4 regions of the Ureibacillus thermosphaericus genome follow, and region 1 is predicted to be linked to each of the others. Evidence: riboswitches for the same ligand, from Rfam matches in the RefSeq annotation. Region 1 holds a riboswitch; each other region holds the start of a gene.
The links. Region 1 has a riboswitch for thiamine pyrophosphate ahead of thiM (hydroxyethylthiazole kinase). Riboswitches for the same ligand answer to the same signal wherever they lie in the genome.
Positions count from the first base shown of each region.

Region 2: it holds a riboswitch for thiamine pyrophosphate, as region 1 does, so the genes downstream of both, thiT (energy-coupled thiamine transporter ThiT) here and thiM (hydroxyethylthiazole kinase) in region 1, are expected to answer to the same signal.
Region 3: it holds a riboswitch for thiamine pyrophosphate, as region 1 does, so the genes downstream of both, tenA (thiaminase II) here and thiM (hydroxyethylthiazole kinase) in region 1, are expected to answer to the same signal.
Region 4: it holds a riboswitch for thiamine pyrophosphate, as region 1 does, so the genes downstream of both, UtA1_RS04210 (LuxE/PaaK family acyltransferase) here and thiM (hydroxyethylthiazole kinase) in region 1, are expected to answer to the same signal.

Region 1 covers NZ_AP018335.1:2,291,913-2,299,446, forward strand. The annotation lists gene UtA1_RS11035 (reverse transcriptase-like protein) at 224-877, shown strand; TPP riboswitch at 1,017-1,119, shown strand; TPP riboswitch at 1,184-1,285, shown strand; gene thiM (hydroxyethylthiazole kinase) at 1,365-2,111, shown strand; gene thiD (bifunctional hydroxymethylpyrimidine kinase/phosphomethylpyrimidine kinase) at 2,114-2,929, shown strand; gene thiE (thiamine phosphate synthase) at 2,922-3,548, shown strand; gene UtA1_RS11055 (cation:proton antiporter) at 3,766-4,926, shown strand; gene UtA1_RS11060 (methyl-accepting chemotaxis protein) at 5,127-7,118, opposite strand.
Region 2 covers NZ_AP018335.1:3,432,363-3,439,896, reverse strand. The annotation lists gene UtA1_RS16630 (DEAD/DEAH box helicase) at 1-86, shown strand, start outside; gene UtA1_RS16625 (aminopeptidase) at 97-1,326, shown strand; gene UtA1_RS16620 (exonuclease SbcCD subunit D) at 1,564-2,739, shown strand; gene UtA1_RS16615 (AAA family ATPase) at 2,736-5,813, shown strand; TPP riboswitch at 5,878-5,983, shown strand; gene thiT (energy-coupled thiamine transporter ThiT) at 6,078-6,638, shown strand; gene UtA1_RS16605 (acyltransferase family protein) at 6,725-7,534, opposite strand, start outside.
Region 3 covers NZ_AP018335.1:386,327-393,860, reverse strand. The annotation lists gene preA (NAD-dependent dihydropyrimidine dehydrogenase subunit PreA) at 1-271, shown strand, start outside; gene UtA1_RS01875 (NCS1 family transporter) at 300-1,808, shown strand; gene UtA1_RS01870 (hypothetical protein) at 1,818-2,012, shown strand; gene UtA1_RS01865 (M23 family metallopeptidase) at 2,175-3,167, shown strand; gene UtA1_RS01860 (IS4 family transposase) at 3,473-4,588, shown strand; TPP riboswitch at 4,822-4,927, shown strand; gene tenA (thiaminase II) at 5,026-5,712, shown strand; gene tenI (thiazole tautomerase TenI) at 5,728-6,330, shown strand; gene thiS (sulfur carrier protein ThiS) at 6,333-6,536, shown strand; gene UtA1_RS01840 (thiazole synthase) at 6,539-7,303, shown strand; gene UtA1_RS01835 (ThiF family adenylyltransferase) at 7,300-7,534, shown strand, end outside.
Region 4 covers NZ_AP018335.1:869,619-877,152, forward strand. The annotation lists gene UtA1_RS04205 (acyl-CoA reductase) at 1-203, opposite strand, end outside; gene UtA1_RS04210 (LuxE/PaaK family acyltransferase) at 200-1,288, opposite strand; TPP riboswitch at 1,342-1,453, opposite strand; gene UtA1_RS04215 (MarR family winged helix-turn-helix transcriptional regulator) at 1,621-2,073, shown strand; gene UtA1_RS04220 (GNAT family N-acetyltransferase) at 2,094-2,615, shown strand; gene erm (23S ribosomal RNA methyltransferase Erm) at 3,234-4,094, shown strand; gene UtA1_RS04235 (MFS transporter) at 4,796-5,986, shown strand; partial or broken gene UtA1_RS04240 (winged helix-turn-helix transcriptional regulator) at 6,159-6,494, opposite strand; gene UtA1_RS04245 (hypothetical protein) at 6,721-7,212, opposite strand; partial or broken gene UtA1_RS04250 (GyrI-like domain-containing protein) at 7,450-7,534, shown strand, end outside.

The DNA of each region.
Region 1 (7,534 bases):
TTTCCTTACATTATGGTTCTTCATTATGATTGAACATGTCATTCTCGATTTCATTGAAGATTATTCAAACATCCGCTCATCTTTTCGTATCATGTATAATCGAATTAAGCGATTGAAGTTTCGTTATGTTCGATTACATTTCATAAAAAAAATTAAAAACCAAAGCCTACATTAGTGCACATATCGAATTGTTGAAGTAAACAGGAACAGGGAGGTTATATTCATGAAAATAACCATTGAATGGACGTATCATCATAAAGGATTGGAAACAACTTTTCGATCAGATGAAATGCCGCCAGTTCAAGCCCTATTGATTGCAGAAGAATTAAAGAAAACCGGAAAAGTAAAACATATGACCTTTATTGATCAATATGACAGTACATGGTCTGTTAAAGAAATAAAAAAATATTTAAAGGAAATCGAAACTGAGCCATCCAATGTGACAGTGTATTTTGATGGTGGTTATGATTTAGAAAGTCAAAAAGCCGGTTTAGGATTTGCCATATATTTTGAACAAAACGGAAAATCTTATCGAACTAGAAAAAATTTAATGCAACTTGGCTTAAAATCTAATAATGAAGCGGAATATGCGGCTTTATACGGAAGTATTCTAGAGTTAGAAATGATAGGCGTTCATCATCAAACTGTTCGATTCATTGGTGATTCACAGGTTGTTATTAATCAAATGAGTGGAGAATGGCCTATTTATGAAAAAGAATTAACAAATTGGGCGAATAAAATTGATGAAAAATTAAATCAACTAGGAATCAAATCTGAATTTAAATTAGTTTCGCGAAAAGGGAATGAAGAAGTCGATCGATTAGCAACTCAAGCATTGAATAATACCATAATTGAAGGAAAAATAGAGTTAGATTAATCGAGAAAAACTTGTGACATTCAATCTAGAATTTAAGTGATTTAGCTGTTTTATCTAGCAATCTTTTTAAATTCTATTAAATTATTTGAAAAAATAAAATGAAAATGTGTTATAATTTTCATAACAACAAAAAAATTATTAAATTTTGCAGGGGTGGCCTAAGTGCCTGAGAAGGTGATATCACCTAACCCTTAGAACCTGATGCAGCTAGTACTGCCGTAGGGAGCAAAATACCTTATCGTATGAATTTTATTATGATTATGTGTATTGTTGCTCTCCAAACTTGGAGAGTTTTTTTATTTCATATGATAATTGCAGGGGTGGCCAAGTGCCTGAGAAGGTGATATCACCTAACCCTTAGAACCTGATGCAGTTAGCACTGCCGTAGGGAGCAATGAAAGATTGTGTTCTATTTTCAAAGCTCTTTTGCGCCGTGCAAAGGAGCTTTTTTCTTTACATAAATTTTTACAATTATAGGAGGATATATATGAGCTTAATCAAAATAAGAAAAAAAAATCCATTAATTCATTGTATTACAAATACCGTTGTAACGAATTTTACTGCAAATGGTTTGCTTGCAATTGGAGCTTCACCAGTTATGTCAGATGAGCCATTGGATGTAGAAGACATGGTCGCTATTGCAAACGGATTATTAATTAATATTGGTACATTAAATAAAAATTCAGTAGAAGCAATGATATTAGCTGGCAAAAAAGCAAATGAACTAAACATTCCTGTCGTGCTTGATCCTGTCGGGGCGGGGGCTACAACATATCGTAAAGAAATTACAAAAAATTTATTAAAAGAGATTAAATTTGATTTAATCCGATGTAATGCTGGAGAATTAGCAGCAATTGCGGGAATTAATTGGCAAGCAAAAGGAGTTGATAGTGGAGAAGGAGAAATGGATATTACCCTTGTTGCTAAGGAAACTGCTCAAAAGTATGGTGCAATTGTCGCTGTATCTGGAAAAGAAGATTTCGTGACTGACGGTATAGAACACTATCCAGTTAGTGGTGGCCATGAGTTAATGACTCAAGTTACAGGAACAGGTTGTTTATTAAGTGCTATTTGTGCTGCAGCATTAACGTTGGATGGAGGAAAACTTGAAAATATTCGAAATGTATTAGCTGACTATAAAAAAGTCGCTGAAAATGCTTCGAAAGAAAAATACCTTGGTTCCTTCCAAGTTGAAATATTAAATGGATTACATCAAATTTCAAGAGGTGAATAACTGTGAATATTGTCTTGACAATTGCTGGTTCAGATAGCGGCGGGGGAGCTGGCATTCAAGCGGATTTAAAAACATTTCAGGAGCTAAATGTTTTTGGTACATCTGTCATTACCGCATTGACTGCTCAAAATACATTAGGCGTAGAAGGTATTTATCCTGCAACGTCTGAATTTGTGGAACAACAATTGAATACAGTTTTACAAGATTTTGAAGTGAAAGCATTAAAAACAGGTATGTTATTTTCTGCAGATATTATTAAAACGATTGCAAAAAATTTAATAGATAAAAATATTCAAATAGTCGTTGATCCAGTGATGATTGCAAAAGGTGGGCAAGCGTTATTGCAAGAAGAGGCCGTACAAGCGATGAAAAATGAATTATTGCCAATAGCAACCGTATTAACGCCTAATATTCCAGAAGCTGAGACAATCACAGGTATGAAAATTGAAACAGCAGATGACATTCAACAAGCAGCAGCAAAGATTTTGCAACTTGGTGTTAATTGTGTAGTAATGAAAGGCGGACATTTGGAAGGTCCATCTGCTGTTGATACGGTCTTTTTTCAAGACGGCTCTTTCTTTCAATTAAAATCAAAACGAATTGATACGAAACATACCCATGGAACAGGGTGTACTTTTTCTGCAGCTATTACAGCAAATTTAGGTAAGGGGCTTTCGTTAAAAGAGTCCGTTATCGAAGCGAAAAAATTTGTTCAAATGGCAATTGAAAATCCACTAAATATCGGACGTGGACATGGCCCAACAAATCACTTTGCTCACCGTTTTGGTGCTAAAGTAGAGGTGGAAATTGTTGAATAGAACGGATTTAGCTGTTTACTTCATAATGGGTACGGAAAATTGTAATAATGAGTCCCCGCTATCAGTGCTAGAAGATGCTTTAAAAGCAGGTATTACGATTTTTCAACTAAGGGAAAAAGGAAATGAACCGTTAATGGGAAAAGAATTAGAACAATTTGCAAGAGCATGTCGATCCCTTTGTAAGCAATATGGAGTTCCTTTTATTGTGAATGATGATGTGGATCTTGCATTAAAAATCGACGCAGATGGCATTCACGTTGGTCAAGATGATACACCGATAGAAGAAATTCGCGAAAAGTTTCAACACAAAATAATTGGTGTTTCCGTTCATAATAAAGAAGAAATGGTGAAAGCTGTCGAAGGAGGGGCAGATTATGTAGGGATTGGTCCAATTTTCGAGACGAAATCGAAGCCTGATGCCAAAAAGCCAGCTGGGGTTGATTTTTTAAAGGACGCAAGGAAAATGTATCCGAATTTCCCAATTGTCGGAATTGGAGGGATTACTCCATTCAATGCACATATGGTATTAGAAGCAGGAGCTGACGGAGTAGCAGTCATTTCCGCTATATGCAATAGCAATAATCGCAGTCAGACAGTCCAGCAATTTAAGGGAAAGTAACATCATAACAATAAGTAATTCTATCGTAACTTTTCTCAAAATAGAATAACAAAATTTAAAAATAAACTGAAAAAAAGGAATTTACATAATAATATAATTCGTTTATAATAGTAAACGTATTTGAATATGGAGCAAAACATGGTGGAGTCTGTCAACAAGGCTACCACCATGTCTTTTTTTTGCATCCATCTATTATTACAACAAGGGGGTAACTATTGTGGATGTATTTGAATTTATTTTACAAATTGTACTCGTGTTGCTCGTTGCGAAAATAGCTGGTCAAATCAGCATTCGCCTAGGACAACCATCCGTATTAGGCAAAATCATTGCGGGTATCGTTCTTGGGCCGGCTGTTCTTGGATGGATAGAACAAACGGAATTAATTCATGTGTTCAGTGAAATCGGAGTATTATTATTAATGTTCCTTGCTGGACTTGAAACAGACTTAGAAAGCTTAAATAAAAATGCCAAAGCAGCAACTCTAGTGGCAGTTTTAGGGGTCATTATGCCGATTTTAATGGGATGGGGAGCTGCACCAATATTTGGAATTCCAACTTCTGAAGGGGTCTTTTTAGGATTATTACTCGCAGCAACGAGCGTAAGTATTTCCGTTCAAACATTGCGGGAAATTGGATGGTTAAATAGTAGAGAAGGAGCTACATTACTTGGAGCAGCGGTTCTCGATGATGTAATTGTAGTAATTCTCATTGCTGTTGCAATTGGATTTTTTGTGGGCTCGGATACAAATATCGCATGGGTAATTGCTCAACAAATTATCTTCTTTATTGTCATTTACTTTGTTGGAAAATATCTTGTGCCGAAGTTTATGCATCTCTTTGAAGGATTTAAAATTACTGAACCGATTGTTACTGCGGGGTTAATATTATTGTTTGCCTTCGCTTATTTTGCTGATTTCCTTGGGGTATCAGGCATTATCGGTACATATTTCATGGGGGTTGCTATTAGTAGAACAAAATATGCAAAAGAAGTTGAACACGGTGTTTCACCAATTGCATATGGCATCTTTGTACCGTTCTTCTTTATTAACATTGGTTTACCAATGAGCTTTGATGGAATTGGAGATCAAATTGTATTTATTATTGTATTTTCTATTATTGCCGTGCTTTCAAAATTTATCGGTTGCGGTCTTGGAGCAAAAGTTTGTGGCTTTGGTTGGAAATCCTCCGCAGGTATAGGAGCAGGTATGATTTCCCGAGGAGAAGTTGCATTAATCTTAGCTTCCATTGGACTAACTGGCGGCATATTATCTCAAGAGTTTTATGGCGCAATGATTGTAGTCATCATTATTACGACTTTAGTAACTCCACCATTATTAAAGCTAATCTTCGGTAAACGGGAAGAAGCGCAACAAGCATAATAAATAATTAAAATAAAAAGGGGGCATATCAAAGTCATTTTGAGACGCCTCCTTTGCGGCTATCGCTTTCGCCGCAGATAAATTGCGACGAGGCGGCGCGTTTGATGTGACCACCGTAGGAGCAAAGTTTTTAAGAGAATATTACTATAAGAAGTAAGGCTGTTCAGAAAGTGTTCGACTCTGAACAGCCCCTTTTATTATTATATTTTAAATCTGCTTACAGTTTTTGATAATTCTTTGCTTAATTTGTTTAGTTCTTCTGAAGCTTCAGCAACAGAATGTATTGCTCTTAATTGCTCATCGCTAGCAGCACTTACTTCCTCACAAGCTGCTGCAGTTGATTGTGCTGTCATGGACATTTCCTCAATTGTTTCCACAACTCGATCTTTATATTTTATGATACTATCGATTTCTTCCGTAACAGTTTTAAAAGTATGTTCCATATTTAAAATTAACGATGATAGATTTTGGAATAGTATACTTGTATTTTCAACAACTGTTCCTTGTTCTTTGAATGTATCTTGCATTTCATTCATTTGTTTAACGACGGAAATTGCTTCTTGCTGCAATTCATGTATTGTTGATTTGACATGTTCCGTTGCTTTAGCCGATTGTTCGGCAAGTTTACGTACTTCTTCTGCTACAACAGCAAATCCTTTACCATGTTCGCCTGCACGAGCTGCTTCAATACTTGCGTTTAAAGCGAGTAAATTCGTTTGTTGCGAAATTTCAGAAATTGTATCCATCACAGATTCAATCGCATGAATTTTTTCTTCCAGTGAAGACACAGAGATAGACATATTGTGTAATTCTGATTTCGAATTTTCAAAGGAATTTAATAAATTGTCCATTTTCTCTTGTCCTTCAATATTCAATTCATTCGCTTCATTTGTAATTCCTTTGAGCGCTTTCGATTGCTCAGTCATTTGATTAATTTTGTCTCCTAATTTCCCAGATGATACAGTTACTTGATCTGCGTTTTCACTTGATTGTGTGGCGCCTATAGCTATTTCTCGCACAGCATTTGTTACTTCTACACTGGAAGCATTCGTTTCTTCAGCAAGGGCGCTTAAGTGATGAGAACGATCTTCCACTTGTCTTGAAGATGACTGAACTACTCCAATGATTTTTTTCATTTCTTCAAGCATGTTATTGAAATGATTTGCTAATTCACCAATTTCATCATGTCTCTTCGTATCGATATGTACAGTTAAATCGCCTTGTGCAACTTTTTCCATAGATGTACATAAGGAATAAATTGGTTTGATAATTTTTGAAATGCTGAAATACAGTACGAAAAAGATTGCGATTAAGATGATGAATGTAAATAAAATAATCATATTTTGAATGCTATTTGCTGTACTATGTAATTGTTTTACATTGTAAACAGCACCAACTGTCCATCCTAAAGTCGGAATTTTTTCATAAACAATCACATTTTCTTGATTATCAATTGTCGTTCTTAAAATATTTTTTTGATTTTCGTCATTTAAAATCTTTTCAACAAATTCTAGATTGCTTAAATTCTCCCCCGTTAGTGTCGGGTGAACAATAGCAACTCCCGAAGAATCGAAAATAATTGGATATCCTTCAAAGCCTAAATCGATTTTCGAGATTTCCTCTGTCAAACTTGATAGTAAAATATCTACTCCTAATACACCTAGAACTTTATTTCCTTCCACTACTGCTTTTGAACCTGCAATTGCGTATTCCCCGGTTGAAGCATCTACATACGGAGGGGACCATAACACTTCATTTGGGTTTGCAATTGCTTCAGTATACCATGAACGGGTATTTACATCTAAATCAAAAATTTCATCGAAATGTGGTTCAGTGATAATTTTATTTGCATCTGTAAAGTAAATGGACGAAGCAGAGTTGTAAATGGTTAAATATTTTTTTAATTGTTCCCGAAAAGCTTGATCCGCTTCATCATTAAACGTTGTTGAGTGATTATAATAATCTAATACACCTTGGTCTGAAGCCATTTTTAAAATGCTTTTTTCATAACCATCAATAAAAGTTGAAATGGAATTCGTTAATTCTTTAACTAGTACTTCACTTTGATCGATGACCGCATTTTCGGTTTTAGATGATATTAAGATGGAACTTGCTGTTGATAGGGAACCTAGACCAATTACAATGACGAGAAGTACTATCCCAATAATTTTCCATCGAATGGAAACTTTCATTTTTCAACCTCCAATTTACATATTATGACAATCTTCGAACTAAAGATTGTCGAATCTAGTAGTATTTACCGATTATATGAAACCATAAATTAATAAAAAATAATATACTACTTTATTCATATATTTTTTAATAAATTTTGGATATATTGAAATTTCCCATCATATAATTGATAAAACTATCTTTTTATTGCAAACATTTCAAAATTTTTACATAGAATTGAAAGGGTTGAATTTTGCGAATTTTTAGGAGAATATTATCAGAATTGTCCAAGAATTTTTAACTATATTAAATGATGAAAAAAAGTTTTCAAATGTATAACTTTTTAACATTACCTCAGCAAAATTTTTATATAGTAATTGTATTTATTGCTTTAATTTGGTACATTATATTAGAAATAAATATTCGTTTTTCAAAT
Region 2 (7,534 bases), 1.1 Mb from region 1:
GAGAAGTAGGACAAAAACCTGTGCAAAAGATAATTTATAAAGGTCAATTAATTGAAGGGAATTCAAAAACCATCGCTAAAAAGTGAGGGAAAGTTTATGACATTTGAAGAAAAATTAGAACAATATGCGGAATTGGCTGTCAAAGTCGGTGTAAACATTCAAAAAGGGCAATATTTATTAATTAATACAACGACAGATACATTAGATTTTACTAAAATCGTTGTGAAAAAAGCGTACGAAGCGGGAGCAGGAAGAGTACATGTCAATTTGTCTGACCAAGAAATTACCCGTGCTTTTTATGAATATGGAGCGGAAGATGAATTTAGCAAGTTTCCAAAATGGATTGTTGCACAGCGGGATGAATGTATTGAACGGAAAGGGGCTATTCTTTGGATTGACGCAGAAGATCCTGATTTGTTAAGCGGGATTCCAGCGCGTCGCATTACTGCTCAGCAAAAAGCTAGTGGAGAGGCGCTCGTGAATTATCGAAAAGCAATTATGAACGATGATATTGCTTGGTCAATTATAGCTGTGCCTTCAAAAAAATGGGCTGCAAAAGTATTTCCAGACTTACCGGAAGACGAACAAATGAAGGCGCTCTGGGAAGCAATTTTTAAAACCGTTCGCATCGGTGAAGGAGATGCAGTTGAAAATTGGCGCAAACATCTTGCCGAGTTGGAACATCGAGCAAAACAATTAAACAGTAAAAAATATGCGAAGTTACACTATAAAGCACCTGGTACGGATTTAACAATTGAACTTCCTGAAAAGCATGTATGGTGCACTGGTTCAAGCAAAACGCCAGAAGGAGTTACATTTATTGCGAATATGCCGACTGAAGAAGTGTATACTCTCCCATCAAAATTTGGGGTTAACGGTTATGTAAGCAATACGAAGCCTCTCGTTTATCAAGGAAATATTATCGATAAATTTACACTCACATTCGAAAACGGAAAAATTGTAAAGGCAGACGCTAAGCATGGCAATGAATTGTTGCAGGAGTTAATTCAAACAGATGAAGGTGCTGCATATTTAGGGGAAGTGGCATTAGTCCCACATGAATCTCCAATTTCAAAGTCAGGCATTTTATATTACAATACGCTTTTTGATGAAAATGCCTCCAATCATTTAGCGATTGGGGAAGCCTATCCAACTTGTTACGAAGGTGGACGGGAATTAGAAGAAGGGCAATTAGAATCGCTCGGAATTAATGTTTCAGTTACCCATGAGGATTTCATGATTGGCAGTGCTGAGATGGATATTGATGGCATTTTGCCAGATGGAACTAGAGAACCGATATTTAGAAAAGGGAATTGGGCGTTTTAATTTCGGTTTGACCACATCTTTTCTCTATGAGAGATGTGGTTTTTTTATTTGGAATAAAGTTTTTCAGGTTGAGGATGAAAATTTTTGTTTAACGAAGTTGCAAGTATTAATACGAAAATTTTAAGTTGATGAAGAATTTTCCAAAATCGATAAGAACATATATTCGTAAATTTGGTAGTCACTCAATTGAACTCGTGTTAAAATAGATGCATAGCAAAAAGCGGAGGTCGATTGAATTTGAAAATTTTCCATACGGCAGATTGGCATTTAGGAAAGCTTGTGCAAGGGGTGTACATGACAGAAGACCAGCGTTATGTACTCAATCAATTTATAACAGCAATTGATGAAGAAAAACCGGACGTTGTTATCATTGCTGGAGACTTATATGATCGAGCTCTTCCCCCGGTGGAAGCGGTAGATTTACTTGATGAAATTTTTGCCGAAATCGTGCTGAAACGAAACGTGCCTGTACTTAGCATAGCAGGAAATCATGATAGCCCTACACGTCTTGAATTTGGGAGCAAATTGATGAAAGAGAGCGGATTGTACATTGTCGGCGAACTCGATCACCAATTAAAACCGATTATTTTACAGGATGAATTTGGAGAAGTGCATTTTCATCTTGTACCATTTGCAGAACCTTCCACTGTGAAAAATGTATTTCAATGCGAATCAATTAACACATACGATGATGCCATGAAAACTATCATTGAAAAAATAGAAGAAAATATGGATAGAACGAAGCGTCATGTGTTCGTTGGACATGCCTTTGTAACGCATTCTGGAGAAAAGGGAGAAAATACAAGCGATTCTGAACGTCCGCTCTCAATTGGAGGATCTGAATGTGTCAATGCTCATTATTTCCAGGCATTTCATTACACAGCCCTTGGGCATTTACACAAAGCTCATTACGTATTAAATGAAACGATACGATATCCGGGATCTCCATTAAAATATTCGGCATCTGAAGCGAATCATCAAAAAGGATTTTTAATAGTCAATTTAGATGAAAATGGACAAGTTTCTATTGAAAAACGAAATTTCACACCGAGACGAGATTTGCGCATCATTGAAGGCACCATTCAAGAAATTTTAAAACATGATTACTGTGAAGATTATGTATTCGTACGATTGACTGATTTAACACCAGTTGTAGGAGCGATGGAACAAATTCGCACTGTTTACCCGAATGCCATGCATGTGGAACGAAAAACGATTCAAAGAATTGAAAGTGCTGAAGAGAATATTAAAATTCAGCGAGAACAATTGGATGATATGACGTTATTTAAAGCTTTCCATAAAGAAATTTTAGGCTTTGAGCCGACAGAAGAAGCTCTTCAATTATTTGAAGAAGTATTGAATGAAATGTTGCGTGATGAAAGAGAAATGAAAGAGGAGGCGGTGACGAAATGAAGCCAATTTTATTAAAAATGACCGCCTTTGGACCATACAAAAATGAAGAAGTGATCGATTTTACAAAACTTCAGGAAAGAAAGCTTTTCGTGATTTCCGGACAAACTGGCGCCGGAAAAACGACGATATTTGATGCCATCTGTTTTGCGTTGTATGGTTTTGGTAGCGGTCAAGACAGGAAAGATACAAAAATGCTGCGCAGTGATTTTGCAGAAGATGATGTGCATACTTCTGTTGAATTTGTTTTTGAAATACGTGGCAAAAAATATCGTGTTTTGCGCAGGTTGTCCCATGTGAAAAAAGGAAGAAAAACACCAACTGGTGAAAAATATGAGTTGTTTGAAATACTGCCAAATAACGAAGAAATTCCAGCGGTGGAACGGCAACGAGTGACGGATATTAATGAAAAGCTTGAAGAATTGATTGGATTAACTTACGAACAATTTAGCCAAATCGTGATGCTGCCACAAGGAGAGTTTCGTAAATTATTAACTTCTAAATCGGACGAGAAAGAAGAGATATTAAGAAAAATCTTTAAGACAGATCGCTTTGTAAAAATGGCTGATAAACTGGAAGAAAAGAAACGATTAGCGGATCAACAACTAAATGAAGCAAAGGCATTAAAAAATAGCTATATTAATCAAATTGAAGGAACATTACCAAAACGAGAATCATTGTTGTTTACAATGCTTAGTCAACATTCCAATATTTATCAGATTCTAGAAGGATTGGCAGAAGAACAGCAATATTATCAGAAAAAAATTAAAGATGATGAACGAATGTATCGAGAAGCTTTCAAAAAACATCAAGAGGCATATGAAGTTTATGTTGCGAATAAAAAGTTAAATGATCAAATTGATGAATATGAAAGGAAAAAAGAAAAGCTATCCTTTTTACAATCTCAAAAAGACCATTATGAACAAATAAAACAAACAATCGATGCAGCAAATCGTGCAAGCCGAATTTTCCCACTCTATTCTTATCTGATGGAACTGGATAAGGAAAAACAATCCATCGAAAAGAGAATGGAACTCGTTACAAAACTGTTAGAAGCAGCAAAATGGACATTTGCTAAAGCAGAAGAAATGTTCAAGATGGAAGCAATGAAAGAGGAAGAACGGGAACAAGCGAATGAACGAGTAAATGAATTAGAAAAACTTGTCCCTATTTATGAGCAAATGAACGAACAAATAAAGCTCGTGGACAAACTGTTGAATGAAAAAAATCAATTGCAAACTCGCCTACAAAACATAGTAAAACAGATCGAAGAAAAGGAATGGGCTATTCAACAGTTGAGCGAGATGATTGAAAAGCTGGAAGAAGACACAGAATCATTGAATGAACTATTAGAACAGCAACGACTATTAAGAGAAATTGTAGATACCTACACAAAATACTTTGAGGTAAACGCTGAAGTCCATAAACTAGAAAACGAATGGCTTAAAGCGACATCTACCTATGAAGAAGTTCAAAATATATATGCTCAGGAAGAGGAAAAATGGTTGAATAATCAAGCGGCCATTCTTGCGAAGAGTCTCCTGCCTGGAATGCCTTGCCCTGTTTGCGGTAGTACGGTACACCGAATCGAACATACAGCATCAACTGAAACCGTTAATCAAACGGAATTGAAAAAACTGAAAGCAACATTAGATGAAGCTCAGCAAAAGAAATTTGCTGTTCAAGGGAAATTAGAATCGAAACGACATCAATTACAAGAAATAGAACAAAAATTAATGCAATATCACGCGCCATTAAAAGAATATCAAAAATATGTTCATCAATTACAAGATATAAATATTGCTATAAAAGAAAAAGAACGTCAAAAAGAAGTACTTACATTAAATAAAAAACAAATAAAAATTCTGCAAGATGAAAATGCACAATTAGTTCATTTTCGTAAGGAAATCGAACGTCAGTATCATGAAAAACATGAACAATACACGCAGAATAGTACGATTTTAGAACAACAAAAAAAATTAATACCAGAAGAGATTAAAGACCTTTCCCAATTACAAGTTGCACTTCAACAAGCAATCAGCAATAAGCAACAATTAAAACAATCTTGGGAAACAGCCCAAAAGCAGTATCAGGAAGCTAACAAACAAGTTGTAATGAATGAAGAGGCATTTAAACAAATAACTGAACAAGTGAAACATATTCAAGTAAAATGTCAACAATCAAAGGAAAATTTCCATTCAGCTCTTCTACAAGCAAGGTTTACATCGACGGAAGATTTTCTACTTGCTAGACGTCCAGAACAGGAAATTGAAGCTTTACAAATGCAATATGATAATTATTCAAAGGAGCTTCATTCTTTACAAGTGCAAGTGAAAGAGGAAGCAGAAAAATTAAAAGATAAAGAAAAGGTCGATTTAACAGAAGCTGAAAAAGAATTGGAAGCGTTGCAGTTTAATTATGAAAAAGCGTTAGATGAATTAAACTATTCGAAAGCCTGTGAAAAACATTGCATCGACTTTGCAGAGAAGCTTGAAAGACTTGCCAATAATATATTTCAAATGGAAGAAAAATCGAATCAAATCATAGATTTATATAATTTACTTCGTGGACACAACAGCAAAAAAATTTCCTTTGAACGCTATGTACAAATGGGGTATTTAGAGCTCATTACAGAAGCAAGCAATCTTCGCTTGAAAAATTTATCGAACGGTCAATATTATTTGCAAGTTTCTGACCGATTGGAGTCCTACGGTAGGCAAAGTGGATTAGGATTAGATGTATATGATGCATACACTGGACAAGCAAGAGATGTAAAAACTTTATCTGGCGGAGAGAAATTTAATGCTTCGTTAAGTTTAGCACTAGGAATGGCGGATGTGATTCAAAGCTTCCAAGGAAATGTTCAAATCGAAACAATGTTTATTGATGAAGGTTTTGGCTCCCTTGATGAAGAATCGTTGATGAAAGCAATTGATACGCTCATTGAACTACAAAAATCCGGCCGAATGATAGGGGTTATTTCTCATGTGGAGGAATTAAAATCGGCAATGCCTGCTATATTACAAGTAGAAAAATTAAAAGAGGGCTATAGTAAAACATCCATTATATTAAAGTAAATAATGAGGTTGCAATCTTCATATAATTTGATAAAATGACATTATTCCCAATAGAATATAAGATTTGTACCACAAGGGGTGCTGATGAAGTCAGCTGAGAGTGTGCCGGATGCACTAACCCTTAGAACCTGTAAGTTAGTACTTGCGTAGGGATGTGGATAGAAACCGAAACAAAGACGTCTCGGCTCTGTCCGGACGTTTTTTATTTTGTAGTTTTCTATCCTTCTCTCAAGTTCTATAAACGAAGAGAAAGGAGATAATTGAATGAGAAACCAAAAATTATTATGGATGGTTGAAATTGCGATTTTTGCTGCAATTGGTTATGTGTTAGACCAATTGAAATTTTCTATTTGGGCGCAGGGTGGATCCGTTAGTTTAGTTATGCTGCCTATTATTTTAATCGCTATTCGTTGGGGACTATCTGCAGGACTTATGACTGGATTGATTGTAGGATTATTGAACATGACAATTAATCCTTATATTGTCCATTGGGCTCAAGCATTGCTTGATTATGTTTTTGCATTTACTTTCGTAGGATTTGCGGCAATTGTTCGTAAACAAGTGTTAGATGGAGTATCAGAAAATCGTAAAAATAAAATTGCATTATTTGTTATCATCGGAACAATTATTGGCGGTTTGTTGCGCTTTATTTGTCATACACTTGCAGGAGCTATTTTCTTCAAAGAATATGCAGGCGATCAAAATGCCTGGATTTATTCTATCGGGTATAATGGTTCATATATGGTTCCGGCTATTATTTTAACTGCAGTTGCAGCGGTGCTCATCTTTACTGCAAGCCCAAGATTGATAAAAAAAGAAAATTGATTACAATTCTGAATTAAAATAAAAAGCGAATTGGGAGACAATATTGTTTTCCTAATTCGCTTTTTTATGGATAAATTTTTATACGTTTATCTAATTTTACCTACAATCCATTTCCCAAAAGGTAAATACGAAATGCATTTTGAAATGGTAATGGCAACGATTACCGTTGATATCATCATTGCTAAAATTGCTAGATAACCATTGTTGAAAAATGATACAAAGTACTTTGCGGTTAATGATAGTATGTTCCAATGAATTAAATAAATTATAAATGCATACTTACTAATAATTCGAATAATTTTAAAAGATGGAATCAGTTGTCCATAGGCTAAGATCATGCTTGTTATTCCAACGACAAAAGGAATCAAATCCATCCTTCTAGAATGTATTTCAACCATACCGAATTTATAGCCATACCAAATATAAAGAGCTGATAGTGCCGTGAAAATTACAGTGAAAATGCGATATTTTTTCAATAGTGGCTGAATTTTTTCATAATTTGCACCGATTATGAATGCGATTACAAAATAAACGAACCAAGCTGTTCCATACAATTTTTCATACTTCATATTTTCTTGAAAGAATGGATATGGTAAATCAAAAATTCGATGCTGCAGAAAATACAACAATGCACATAAAGGTAACACGACAAAAGATGGCCATTGAAATTTAATCATTAGCCAAAAAAATAGATACAATTGAAGAATAACTAAAACAAACCAACCTACAAATTCACCTAGAACGATATTGTTATAAAAGGTTTGCCAAATTAGACCATTTTGGTAGTTATATTCAATGACAAGGGCATCAATAAAAGCCCAAAATATATATGGAAGTAAAATGAATTGAAGCCGTTTTGACCAAAACGATTGTGGGATTCCATCTTTATATTTTGC
Region 3 (7,534 bases), 1.6 Mb from region 1:
CAACGATGTGTGCATTAACTGTAACAAGTGTTACATCGCTTGTGAAGACACTTCTCATCAATGTATTGAAAGATTGAATGATGAGAATGGTAATCCGATTTTAAAAGTACGAGAAGAAGATTGTGTAGGATGTAATTTATGTTCGATTGTTTGTCCGGTGGATGGCGCAATTGAAATGGTTGAAGTGAAAGACCGATTACCAAAGATGACTTGGAACGAGCGTCAAGCGGCAATTGCAAAATACTCTATGGCCAATGTATCTAGTGAATAATTCATTCTGAAAACAGGGAGAGGAAATTTTGCATAAAAAGAGTAATTACTTAAAGTCTCCTGATTTGCTTCCGATAACGCATGCAAAGAGGAACATTAGTCCGTTCGGATTCGCTGTTATTTGGGTAGGTATGGCCATTGTACTTGCGGCATTTGCCATTGGAGCGGCAGGGATTGTTAATTTGCCGCTTCCAATGGTCATTCTCGCAACGATTATTGGTTCTGTTGCGATCGGAATTTTAATGACGATTATTGGGGATATTGGCGTTGAACATGGGCTTTCTTTCCCCGTTTATATGCGGGCTCCTTTTGGAACAATTGGTACTCATATCCCTTCAGCAGTTCGTGGGATTACCGCTTCATGTTGGTTTGGAATTAACACATACTTTGGTGCTTCGGCAATAAACGGGATTTTAAACATATTATTTGGATTTGATCAATGGTTTATTTGCTTTATCCTATTTGCTACATTCCAATTAATCAATGTGTCTTTAGGAATTAAATCCATTGAACGATTTGCGGATTTTGCTGCACCAATCATCATACTCATTTCCATTTGGATGTATATTTCCTTAGCAGATAAAGCAAGCGTGCAAGGAAAAGATATTTGGACTTGGGTTGAATCACCTGCAACAGGTGTTGCTGCTTTTACTGCCTTCATGGTTATTGTAATGGCCAATATGGGATTCTGGGCAACGCTCGCAGCAGATATGCCTTCATTATCCAGATTCTTTAAAGCTCCAAAAAATGAGCGAAATTGGTTTAAGCGTAATAAAACGCAATTAGTAGGTTCCATCATTGTGATGCCGATTTTTAACACATTAATGATTATGATAGGTGCAGTTTGTTATGCCGCGGTTGGTACGGGTGATCCAATTGTGGCTTTACAAGAAGCAGCAAGTGGATTCATCTTAGTCATCTTGCTACTAATGATTATTCTCGCCCAATGGTCAACGAATACGTCAGCAAATGTTATTCCAGCAGCAACGATATTTTCAAATATTGGTGGACCAAAAGTGCCTTTCTGGGTTGGGGTAATTATTGCCGGCATCATCGGTATATTAGCTCAACCATGGAATCTGTTTGATATTCTTACTCAGGCATTACTCATCATTGGTGGTATTTTAACATCGATTGTCGGTGTGTTGTTTGCAGATTACTATATCCTTCGTAAAAGAAGAGTGAATGTTAAGGATTTATATGAAGTAGATGGTCAATATCGTTATGCTAACGGAATTAACTGGGCAGGAATGCTTGCATGGATTATTGGGGGAATTATTGCCAATTTATTACCGACCTATTCTTCAATTGTAGGATTGGTAGCAGGTGCGGTTATTTATTATATTCTTGCAAAATATTGGTGGTTTAAAAAATATCCTCAAGCTGAAATAGTAGATCCAGATGATTCCAAATATTTAGGAATTACAGCTGGTAGGGACTGGATGATTGATGGTACAGAGACGGATGTAGAAGTGATCTTTGGAGAGCTAGAGGTGGAGGCAACCGAGCAAGTCATCCCATCGAAAAACATAGAATGAGGTGATTTGATGTCTGAAGAATATAAGGAGTTTCTTAAAGAAAAAGAAATTATTGAAAAGTATTTAGAAAAGGGATTAAAAATAGAAAAAATTTACGAAAACTTAGATGGTACAGTTGTAAAATTTTCAAATAGTGATGAAGAAATAATACTTACAACTCCAAATGCTAGAAAATTAATAGTTACAAAGTTGATACATGCTTGATTCTTTCGTGCTTAACATGTGTTGTTAAGCACTTTTTTATTTGCATAAAACTCTCCTACATAAAGGAAATTGGAATGTAAAATAATGGACTTTATTGTCATAGGAAAATCACTCATGGTTTAAAAAATTCGGGATATTCTAATGAAGAAAGGAGGATTCGTTTTGGTTCGAAAAATATTTCTCCCCTTATGTTTGGCGATTGTATGCTTTTATATATTTCCGACTTACGTAAATGCAAAAGAAACGAAGGAAAATGTTTATCAGGAAAGAATGAATTTGTACAAAAGCTACGAAACGCCATTTGTCCCATGGTATCGTTTGGCGGCGGTCGATCAATATGAAAGAAATATCCAAGAAGTACGGAAGGATATTCCGAAGCGTGAGAGTATCATCGCGATTCAGTTTTCTCCTGAATTTTGGGTTGGAGAATTGAATCCAAATGAGGAAGATACTTCACCTTTTTCAATTGGATATTTTGGGGGGAAAGGTCTTGATGGAAACGGAGATGGCAAGGCAGATCGAAATCATGACCAAGATATTCTTTATACAATGGCAACGTATTTAAGCGAATTTGGCCCGTCAGAAGAGGATTTTAAAACTGCCTTATGGGAGTATTACAAAGATGAAAAAATTATCAATCAAATTATAACCATTCAAATACTTTATAAACATTTTAATTCTATTGAGTTAGACAAGCATATTTTTCCCCTCCCAGTTCGAGGCTATAATTACAGCTATAAAGGAACTTGGGGTGCTAGCAGGGGATGGGGCGGAAGACGTATACATGAAGGAACGGATATTTTTGCAGGCTATGGAACGCCTGTTCTGTCAACTTCTTATGGTGTTGTAGAAGTGATGGGCTGGAATCAATTTGGCGGTTGGCGAGTTGGCATTCGGGATAATCATAATACGTATCATTATTACGCACATTTAGCATATTTCAATAAAGATTTGAAAGTTGGAGATATTGTAGAACCGGGAACAATTCTTGGCGCCGTAGGAAGTTCTGGATATGGTAAAGAAGGAACGAGTGGAAAATTCCCTCCACATTTACATTACGGAATGTATAAATTTAATGGCCGTACAGAATGGGCATTTGACCCATATCCACATCTTTTGCAATGGGAAAAACAAACAAAGAAGGGACAAAAATAACAAGAGTTGCTTTAGCGAAAAATCGCTAGAGCAACTTTATTTTATGGTAGAAGCCGCAAACATTTTTAGCTAAAAGTATTTGAAGAATATCCAGTCTGCTAAAAAAGATTATGCTTTTCAATGAGACACTGGGAAGTAGAAAGTTATATATAGTTGGAATAAAATCACTAGCATTGCACTAATTAAATCTGATGATTCAAAATACTAAGAATGTTCAATTTTTTATTGATTTCGAAACAAAAAAATCCTTTACAATGGAAGTACAGGTGGTTCCTGTCCAAATCCAATCGTAAAGGATAAACGTTATGGACAAGAATACACTAATTTCATCATTTGGTAAATGGGTTTCACCCATAAATATTCAAAAACTTAGCGAACAAGTCAAAGAATTGAAACAGGACTATTACACAAAAAAGCTGACAACAGAAGCCTATATTAAACTTTTATTGGTAGCCCAGCTGCTCGAATTTAAGAGCTTAGAGGAAATGAGTGATGCACTTGTAGACGAAGATCTTCAAAAAGCACTCGGATTTGAATCGATAAGTGCCTCTCAGCTATCCCGAAAAAACAATCAGATCAACCCACTAATTCTTGCAAATTTGTTCTTGGATCTTGTTTGGAAAATTCAACGGTACCATTATAAAACCGGAAAGAATATGCCACTGAAAATCATTGATTCAAGTACACTCCCGTTGAATTTGACCAATTATAAATGGGCAAAATTCCGTAAAACAAAAGCTGGTGTAAAGCTACACTTACGGCTCGTTTTCATGGATAAAGACCCCGTCTATCCTGAAAAAGCAGTGATTACGACAGCAAAAGAACATGACCGAAATCAACTCGAAGTCCTAGTGGATGATAAAGAAGCCATGTATGTGTTTGACCGCGGTTATGTGGACTATGAACGTTTTGATCGGATGACAGATGATGGCTATTTCTTCGTTTCAAGACTGAAGAAAAACGCAGTCATTCGTGAAGTCTATACATTTTCACTTCCTGATGATTGTCACGTTCTATCCGATAAAATGGTCTACATTGGTACCACACAAAATCGTACTGAAAATGTCTTTCGTCTACTAGAAGTTATGGACACAAAAGGGAACTTACTTCGTTTCATCACCAACCGATTTGATTTAAAACCAGAAGAGATAAGTGATATTTACCGATCTCGCTGGGCTATTGAACTCTTTTTCAAATGGCTCAAGCAACACGTAGAAATTAAGCACTTTTATGGAATGAGTGAAACAGCTATTCAAAATCAAATTTTCTTAGCCCTTATCACGTATTGCTTACATGTTCTCATTCAATTGGAGATGAAAAGTAAGAAATCTCTACTTCGAATTACTCGTTGGTTAAAGAGAGCTCTGTGGAAACCAGCTTATGTTTGGTTGCGAAAATTTGATGGGCGAGCCAGTCCATAATCTCCCTTTTGTCGTTGTCGCTCTGGTTTAACTGTATATATTTACCAAATGGGCAGTGCCACCTTTCTTTAGGTTTTGTCTTTTTGGCACAAATTCACAAAAATTAATTAACAGAAAATTCTAACTATATTTATGCAATGCTAATGGAATAAAATAACAAAATTTATATTCATTTTAACTTATTGAAAATTTTATGAGTTCATGCAATAATGATTGTAATTTAATAATGCATTATAAATCACTAGGGGTGCTAATTCATTTTAGCTGAGAGAGGCATTGCCTCAACCCTTTGAACCTGCACTAGGTAATGCTAGCGAAGGGAAGTGGTTGTTGGGACTCGTATTGTCTATTATTATATCTTTTTGCATTTCGGGTTTTAAGCCACTTCAATTTGAAGTGGCTTTTTTTAATGGTGAATTGAAAGGGAGGGAGAAATGATGAAATTTACTGACCGACTCTTTGAAAAGTATTGGTCAACTTGGAGAAAAAACCATGAACATCCGTTTGTGAAAGAGTTAGGTGCAGGCACATTGGACCCTGACAAATTCCGTTTTTATATGATTCAAGACTATTTATACTTAATCGATTATTCCAAATTGTTTGCTTTAGGTGCGGTGAAAGCGCCAAATCTTGAAGTGATGACGGTGTTTGCCAACCTGCTTTATTACACAATGAATGGAGAAATGGCGTTGCACAGAAAATATGCGAGTCGTTTTGGCATAACGGAAAAAGAGCTGGAAGAGGCAAAACCGTCTCCGGTAACGCTTGCATATACGCACTATATGTTAGCTGTTGCACAAAATGGTTCTATCGCTGAACTTGCAGCTGCTCATTTAGCTTGTGCATGGAGCTACTGGGAAATTGGATGTGAACTTGCTGAAATCGAGGGTGCTAAAGAACACGGATTATATGGAGACTGGGTAAAAATGTACAGTTCCGAAGAGTTTGGCCAATCAGCGCAATGGAATCTCGATTTGCTTAATCAATTGGCAGAAGGAAAACCGGAATCTGAACTTTTACGACTAGAAGAAATCTTCTTAAATACAACACGATTTGAATACATGTTTTGGGACATGGCATACAACAGGCAAATGTGGCCGACTGATGAAAAAGTCAATGCATGAAAGGAAGTCAATGTATTGGAACTGCATGCCATAACTGATGGAAAAAAATCAATTAAAGAGCTGAAAGAGATTATTACATCCATTGCCGATGTTGTTGATTACATTCATATACGCGAGAAAAGTAAAGTGCCCGCAGAAATCGTTGCGCTAGTAGAAGAACTTATTTATGCAGGGGTGGAGAAAGAAAGGCTTGTTATTAACGACAGGCTTGATATAGCCCTACTTACGGGTATACGGAACGTACATCTTCCAGCAAACAGTCTTCCGGCAGCAAAAGTAAAAACGGCGTACCCATATATGAGAGTTGGGGTTAGTGTGCATTCCGTTGAGGAAGCAAAAACTGCTGAAGAAGCGAGGGCAGATTATTGTCTTTTCGGTCATGTATTTGAAACGGACAGCAAAAAAGGATTGGCAGGTAGAGGAACGAATGCCCTAGGTAAAATCGTTGAACAATTGCAGATTCCCGTGATAGCGATTGGTGGAATTACGCCAGACAACGTTGAACAAGTGCTGGAGAAAAAAGTGCATGGCATTGCGGTGATGTCTACCATTTTCTCATCGAGTCAACCAAAGGAAGCCGCAATCCATTTAAAAAATATTGTTCAAAAAGGGGGATGAAGTTGCATCTTTACATTAATGGCCGAAAAACAGAAGTGCAAAGTAGTATTCAAAGTGTTGAAGATTTGTTGAAGTTTTATAAATTACAAGATCGCATAGTCGTGGTTGAACAGAATGGCGAAATTGTATTGAAAGAACAGTACAGCAAGCAGCAAGTGAATGATGGCGACAAAATTGAAATTGTTCATTTTGTTGGAGGGGGATAAACATGTTAAAAATTGCAGATAAAGTTTTTCAATCAAGATTGTTGTTAGGTACAGGGAAATTTCCGAATTTTGAGATTCAAAAGGAAGCGGTAGAAGCATCTGGCACAGAGATTTTAACTTTTGCGGTCAGAAGAATGAATATTTATGAACCATCCCAACCGAACTTTTTAGAAATGTTGGATCTTTCCAAATACACGCTTTTACCGAATACGGCAGGAGCCAAAACAGCGGAAGAAGCAGTGAGAATTGCGAAACTCGCAAAAGCTTCAGGGTTATGTGACATGGTGAAAGTCGAAGTAATTGGGGATGATAAAACGCTTCTCCCTGATCCTATTGAAACATTAAGAGCATCAGAAATGTTATTAGAAGAAGGATTTATTGTCCTTCCTTACACTTCTGATGACGTAGTGTTAGCGAAGAAGCTGGAGGAATTGGGAGTTCATGCTATCATGCCAGGAGCTTCTCCTATTGGTTCTGGGCAGGGTATTATCAATCCATTAAATCTTTCACTAATCATTGAACAGGCAAATATTCCTGTCATTGTCGATGCAGGAATTGGTTCCCCAGCAGATTGTGCGATTGCAATGGAGTTAGGTGCAGATGGCATTTTATTAAATTCAGCGGTGTCAGGTGCAAAAGATCCAGTTAAAATGGCAAAAGCAATGAAACTCGCTATTGAAGCTGGAAGACTTGGATATGAAGCAGGAAGAATTCCGAAAAAGCGCTATGCTGTTGCCTCCAGTCCAACAGAAGGGATTCTTTCATAATGGAGCGATATTCGCGACAAATTTTGTTTTCTCCGATTGGTGAGGAGGGACAGAAAAAATTACTGAAAAGCCATGTACTCATTGTAGGTGCAGGGGCACTAGGTTGCGCGAATGCTGAGATGTTAGCTCGAGCTGGCATCGGTAAAATCACTATCATTGACCGGGATTACGTCGACTGGACAAATCTCGGTCGTCAACAACTTTATACGGAAGAAGATGCAAAAAATAAAA
Region 4 (7,534 bases), 1.4 Mb from region 1:
ACATAACCGATGATGTCCACTACTGTTGATACCGACAGTGATTTTAAGATTTCCGCACTTTCTCTTTTCACCGTGTCAATGACCCTCTGCATTTGCTCTAATGTAAGGAGAGGCAGTTCCACTTCTAAATCCTGAAACTTCAGGATTTTCTTATCAAATTTCGATTCTCCGATATTTGGAATATACCCAGCCGTTATTCTCATTGTGCTGTTCCTTTCGCCATTTGAATAAATTCTTCTACCGCTAGCGAGCATCCCCTTGCCTCGGCCCCTTGAACTCTACCGAACAGATAAAATCCTTCATCAACCGCCATTCCTACATCTTCAGTAGCAACCGCCAATACGGAATTGAAGTTGGCTAAATCATAATGAACTAAAACGCCACGTTCTCCTTCTGCAACCTCTTCACCTGTTAATGGATTGATGACTCTCGTACGAATCCAACTAGGTCCTGTCTTCACAGATGGAACGACCTCATTGCCATTATCATAAAATTGTGTACTTAACTCCGTAATCCCGTACATATTGATGCAATTGATTCTTTCCACACCGAAATATCTTTCAAGCAACTGATAAAATTCATTTAAATCCAATTCCTTGGATTTATTTTTATAACCACCAGTATCAAGAATTTTGCTCCCCCTAGGCAGATTAAACGTTTTTCCTAAACGCTCCAATTCCTCAAACAAATGAACAAAACTAAAGCTTGCTCCGAGTAACGCATATGGTTCGCCTGTTTTTTCGGCATGTTCCAGCTCACTGATGATTTTTTCCATATGTAAGCCGTTCTCTTTTAATAAATAGCAGCTGTCCTCTGTGCCAAACTCTTTCATGACTAGGGCTAAATAATGGGCTAAGGATGAGTGCGGCATTTCCTCTTCAGTTGGAAACAAAATTCCCATGCGAATGCGATCTGTTTCTTTCATAAACCGTTCTTTAAAGTTGATGATCATGGAAAGTTCCCTGATTTCGAGAGTGGAATGATAGTGTTTGCCTTGTTTTCCTTGGGTTGTTCCGCTTGTCATAAAGACTCTGACTGCTGCCTCTGGATTTGTACATGTCAATGGAACCTCTTTAAAGGCATTCATCGGCACATAAGGAATGTCTCGCCAATTTTTCACAAGCCGCGGTGTCTTTCCTTTTTGGCGGCAAAATGTTTGATAGGGGAGATTATGTTTGTATTGATAATTAAAAATATGTAAAGCCAAGCTATTAAACTCTTCTTCTGAAGCTTGATTCTTTTTGATAAATTGAGAAAGTTCCTCTATGATTTCTCGTTGCTGAGTCATCGGTTTTCACCCTTTCCGCAAAATAAAATGCACTCTGCCTAAGCAAAGTGCATAATTCGACTTACTACACTCCCTGCGCTGGCATTACCCAAATCAGGTTCAAACGGTCAACGACGGATTAGTCGTACTCTCAGCCTGCTTCCGCAAGCCCCCGGTTAATATATTCAATTTCAATATAAAGTCTACTTATTCTTATGAAAGATTGCAAATTCTTTTGAATTATCACCCTAAAATTATGTAGATATTCAATTATTTTTTGTTGCAAATGCAACAAAGTTTGATTAAAATGAATTAAAAATATTGCATTTGCAATAAAAATGAAGGAGTTCATTATGAAAGAAGTTCTTCGTGAAATTGGGATGATAGCACGAGCACTAGATTCAATCAGTAATATCGAGTTTAAAGAATATGACTTAACAAAAGGTCAGTATTTGTACCTTGTACGAATATGTGAGAACCCGGGAATTATTCAAGAAAAGTTGGCTGAAATGATCAAAGTGGATCGGACAACTGCATCACGCGCCATAAAAAAACTAGAAATGAACGGATTTGTTGAAAAGCGAGAGGATCCACAAAATAAAAAAATTAAGAAACTCTATGCGACCGAGAAAGGCAATAATGTTTATCCGTTTTTAATAAGAGAACATGATCATTCTAACGCTGTAGCTTTACAAGGATTATCTGAAGCAGAAGTGGAAACATTATTCAATCTTTTAGAGCGGGTAAGAAAAAATGTTGAAAAAGATTGGGAATACGTTAAGAAGGGAAACAAACGAAATTATTGATATGAGGAGAGATGTTCACTATGACAATTAAAATAAAAACATGTACCCTTGAAGATTTGCACACATTACAAGAAGTGGGCATTGAAACGTTTTATTACACATTTAAAGATCAAAATTCACCTGAAAATATGAAAGTATATTTAGAAAAGGCATTTAATATAAAACAATTAGAGAAAGAGCTATCCAATATTCATTCACAATTTTTCTTTGTCTATTACCAAAATGAATTGGCGGGTTACTTAAAAGTCAATAGTGATGATGCTCAGACGGAAAAAATGGGCGATGAATTCCTTGAAATTGAAAGAATTTATATTCGAGAGAAATTTCAGAAGCATGGACTTGGAAAAGCCTTGCTAAATAAAGCGATTGAAGTTGCAAAGGAATGGAATAAAAAGAAAATTTGGCTTGGGGTTTGGGAAAAGAACGAAAATGCAATTGGTTTTTATAAGAAAATGGGATTTGTTCAAAAAGAATCTCATTCCTTTTATATGGGGGATGAAGAGCAGACTGACTTGATTATGATCAAAACATTGGAAGGTTGATTAGCATGTATATACTGAAATATTGGCATATAAATTTCATTTCTTATGATTCTATATTTCATGATTCAGTTAATAAACTTTCGCATTCGTCAAACAAATCATATTTATCATTAGGTTCGAACACATAGACTGTCCCCAATAGTTCCATTTGACAATTTGATTCAGGACCAATATACTGTTTTTGTATTCATCATTAAAGGAGGATTATTAAAAAAGTGACACACTCAATGAGACTACGTTTCCCAACTTTGAACTAATGAATTGAATATGTTCAAAGGCTCTGCTTGTGAACGGCAGAGTAAATGGGAGTAGTCTGTCCTTTTTTAATAATCTTCATTTTTCATTTTTGAACCACATTTTTGTAATATCACTATTTATGGTTGATATTAATTAATGGGTTAATAACGTCATTTCCGAAGGCAGATTATTTCTGCCTTTTTTCTATTATTAAGGAATTTCACTTTCTTTCGATAGATTTGTACTACACCTAAGTACAAGTCCTTTTTTGATGCCTATCTTGTCAATATGTTATTCCAAACTAATGAGGGCGGATCTTCTTCCATTTGCTCTAAATCGCAAGCAGATGCTTGTGATTTTTTTAGAAAGGAAGAAGAATTAATGACTAAAAATCGTAAACATCGAAGAAGTGAACCACCCAATTTTTTAGGACAACATTTAATGCATAATAAGAAATTAATAAATGAAATAGTAGAAATTGCAAATGTAACTCGACATGATTTAGTTTTAGAGTTTGGTGCTGGAAAAGGTGCATTGACGTCGGTGTTAAGTAAAAAAGCAAGGGGGATACTGGCTATAGAATATGAAGGAAAATTTGTAAGTTTATTAAAAGAGAAATTTGCTGAAACCGGTAATGTTAAAATCATTCATCACGATATATTACAAATTCAATTGCCGAAAGAACCTTTTATCGTTGTTTCGAATATTCCCTATTCGATTACGACGCCCATTATGAAGATGTTATTGAATCATCCGATAAGTGGATTTCAGAGAGGAGCAATAGTAATGGAAAAGGGAGCGGCAAAAAGATTCACCTCTCAATTTGTGAAGGATCCATATATCATTGCTTGGAGAATGTGGTTTGATATTCGATACGTAAAAGAAATTTCTAAGAAAAACTTTTCTCCCCAACCAAAAGTAGATTCGGCACTGATTACGATAAAAAGAAAAGTAAATCCAAAAGTTCCTTATAAAGATTATTTCATTTTTTGGGGATTCGCAGACTATGTATTGCAAAACCCGCAGATGCCAATTGACTTTGCATTAAGGGGCATTTTTACAGCACAGCAAATCAAAAGGGTTAAAAGAAGTTTGGGCATAAAAAGTGAAACGCCAGTTGGCATCCTATCAATAGAGCAATGGGGTATGTTGTTTGAAACGATGGTAAAATATGTTCCAAAACACAGATGGCCTAAATTAGACAAGCGGAAATTAATCAAATGGAAAAATTCTAAACGATAAATGAAGGAATATAAACATTATAATTGAAGGTAATCTAATTACTTTACCTCATACTAAACAATAAAATCTGAATAACAAGATGTATTTAGAATGGAAATTGAAGCAGATGTTAGGATAAAATCCTCCTAAATAGAAAAATAGCCCATGAAGTTTTGCACATTGCAAAATTTCATGGGTTTATATTTTTTTAGGTTTTAAAAAACTTTCAGGATATCCATTACATTCATCATGTACAAAAGTAAAAGAAGGATTCTCCTTTTTTATTATATTTAAGCCAGTTAAGTATCAACTTCTTTTCTATTAATTAAATGGAAGAATTTAATAACATTAACAGAATATTTGATACAAGCCAGAACGGAGAAAAGAGGGAAGTAAATATTAAATTTTATAGTCTTAACCTTGCTACATCTCCAATAGTATCTTCAAAGAAACTAAACCACATTAAAGTGCCTACTTATCACTTTCATACTTCATTGGCATAATGGATTTCGTTGAACAAAACAATTTAATGGAGGGATTTAAAACAAAACTTGCAACAAAAGATTATCGAATCGGGTCCTTGGGAACGACATGGTGAACTTGTTTTTGGCAGGAGCCCATTCGTTATGAATAAGAAGATATTCAACAAGTATGTGAAGATTATAGAAACGGTACTTTTTTGAATGAATCTAATTAAAGCATAAAGAAAGTTGGGATATTAGATGAAAAAAAGTGTCTTATTAATTATCGCTTTATTTATGGCTTCGCTAAATCTACGTCCAGCTATTAACTCAATCGCCCCTTTACTAGAGAGCATTAGAACAGATCTTGGAATGAGTGCAGCTGTCGCAAGTTTGTTGACTGCCATTCCAGTGCTTTGTATGGGTCTTTTTTCTCCAATCGCCGTGAAAGCTGGGGGAAAATGGGGAATTGAACGGGTAATCGGCTTATCGCTTTTAATTATTGGAGTTGGTACTGTTATTCGTTTGTTCACAGATTCTGTATCATTTCTAGTAACAACAGCTATAATTGCAGGTATCGGTATCGCTTTGATAGGTCCACTGTTGTCTGGTTTCATTAAAGAGCATTTTCCTAATCAAGTACCTTTTATGGTTTCAGTATATACCGTAGCTCTGACTTTGGGGGCAGCAATTAGTTCTGCACTCTCTACATCGCTAGAGAATAGCTTTAACTCCTGGCAAACTTCCCTTGCATTTTGGGCAATTATAGCATTTGTAGCTGCAGTTATCTGGTGGTTATTTGTAAATCAACAAGTCAAAAAATCAGCTCACACTGCTACTTCTGGAACAAAAGTTCAATTGCCGTGGGGGAACGGTAAAGCATGGATTCTTACATTGTCCTTTGGTCTGATGGGTATGCTATTTTACTCAATTACGGCATGGCTACCTCAAATCATCCAAGGAATGGGGTACACGAAAGATTACGCCGCAATCGCATTAACAATTTTCGTAGTCGTGCAAATACCAGTTAGCCTAGTGCTTCCAATTTTGTTAAGAAGGTTTCACTCCCGTCGTTTCTGGTTGATTGTAGAATCCATAATAGAACTTGTTGGATTTATTTTACTCGTGCTAAATATTGAACCGTTGCTAGCTTCTGCATTGATAGGTATTGGAGCAGGCGGATTGTTTCCTTTAAATCTTCTTTTGCCAATTGATGCTACAGATAACGCTCATGAAGCAGCCTCTTGGTCGGCCATGATACAATCTGCTGGTTATGTAATTGGTGCATTAGGTCCTATTATTCTCGGTTGGATTTATGACGCAACGAACAGCTTTACTTCTGCAGTAGTTGGAATGATAGTGATTGTTCTAATAATGATGATTTTTCAATTTGCAGCAACCGCAAAAAGAAGTGTTAACACATTACACATTCAAGGGAAAAGCACAAGATAATGGTGGGAAGCAAACCGTCGTTTAAGCAAGTCATATTATTGCAAGGTGAAATGAAGGTTAGGATAATTGGATATTGAGCCAGAATGTGAATGATTCTTTCTTTTACTTTTTGAAAACACCCAGCTATCTAGCGAAGAAGCTGGGTGTTTTAAGTATTTATTTACTCATCGATTCATTCATTTTTTTGTTTTTTATGCTGGATATGGTTTGTTCCCCATTCGTGCATTGCGTGTAAGATTGGTTCTAAGCTCCGGCCGTACTCGGTAATCGAATATTCCACTTTAGGAGGAATCTATGGATAGACAACACGCTGAATAATATCCTCGTTTTCTAACTCACGTAATTGATTGGTCAGCATTTTTTGTGTAATTCCAGGTATACTTCGTTTTAAATCACTAAATCTTTGAGTACCATTTTTCAATAAATGCAATAAGATAATGGGTTTCCATTTTCCGACTAATATGCCTAAAGCATCTTCAACACGACAAAAATCTGGTTCTATATTTATTCTAATTACTCCTTTAGTATCTTTTTGTCAATTATGATGCTTTTAAGTTGTACTTCCTTTTTTTACTTTACTGACTATATTAGCATTGTGAACAGAAATTTGAAAGAGGGGTTCTAGAGGAGTGCTTAAATACGATAGAACGCATAGTTGGTGAAATAAGTAATATCCCCAATTGTAAGAAGATCTTCTAACGATTGGGGATTGTCATCATGGAGAAATAGTAAGTTTAACATAAAACGATGATGCGATATGGAGTAGTTTGTGCAGGAATGCTACGAGTTGTTGGACCATAAATCACGACTAAATCGCGGTTCCCAGGATATTTTGAAAAGAACTGACCATTTGTTAACAATATGGGAGTAGAAGGAGTTAAATGTAATTGCAATTGGCCATCACTGCTCAATAGTTGATGGTTAAAATAACTTACTTTTACATTTCGATTTGGATACTCTTTCACCATCACTATCGTTTGATATCGGGGTGGGTAAATGAGGATGGCGGGTAAGTCTCCATCATAATAACCAGTCACCTTATCCCCAATTTTGACTGTTTCTTGATCAATGAAGTAAGTTGAAGGGGAAACAATAAAATGAACAATTAAACCATCGTCATTTTCAACGGTAAACAATTTATTGCAGCCCTCAATTTCATCACGTTGACCTGTAAAAAAATCGCTAATGGCAGTAACAGTTCCACTGAATGAATAAAAATTTGTCATAGAAACCTCCAATAAAATTATGGGGGAATACCAGTTATAATTGATTACACATTGCCTTTGGATAATGTAAATTGAGAAAAGCTTTTTGGATTTAAATCATTATATGTTGGAAAGATGTAAAAAGACTTTGGATAAAACTTACAAAGACCCGAATTTATGTTTTCGGGTCTTTTTGTGTTTCAGATTTTATTAATTTGATTTCCGAATCTTCCGAGTTTTCCACAACATGTTTTTACGATTGGCTACTTAACTACAAAAAACTTAGATTTTGAAGAATTTGATGTCGTTGAAGTTCCTGCACTTACTTGGGCGATTTTTTCAT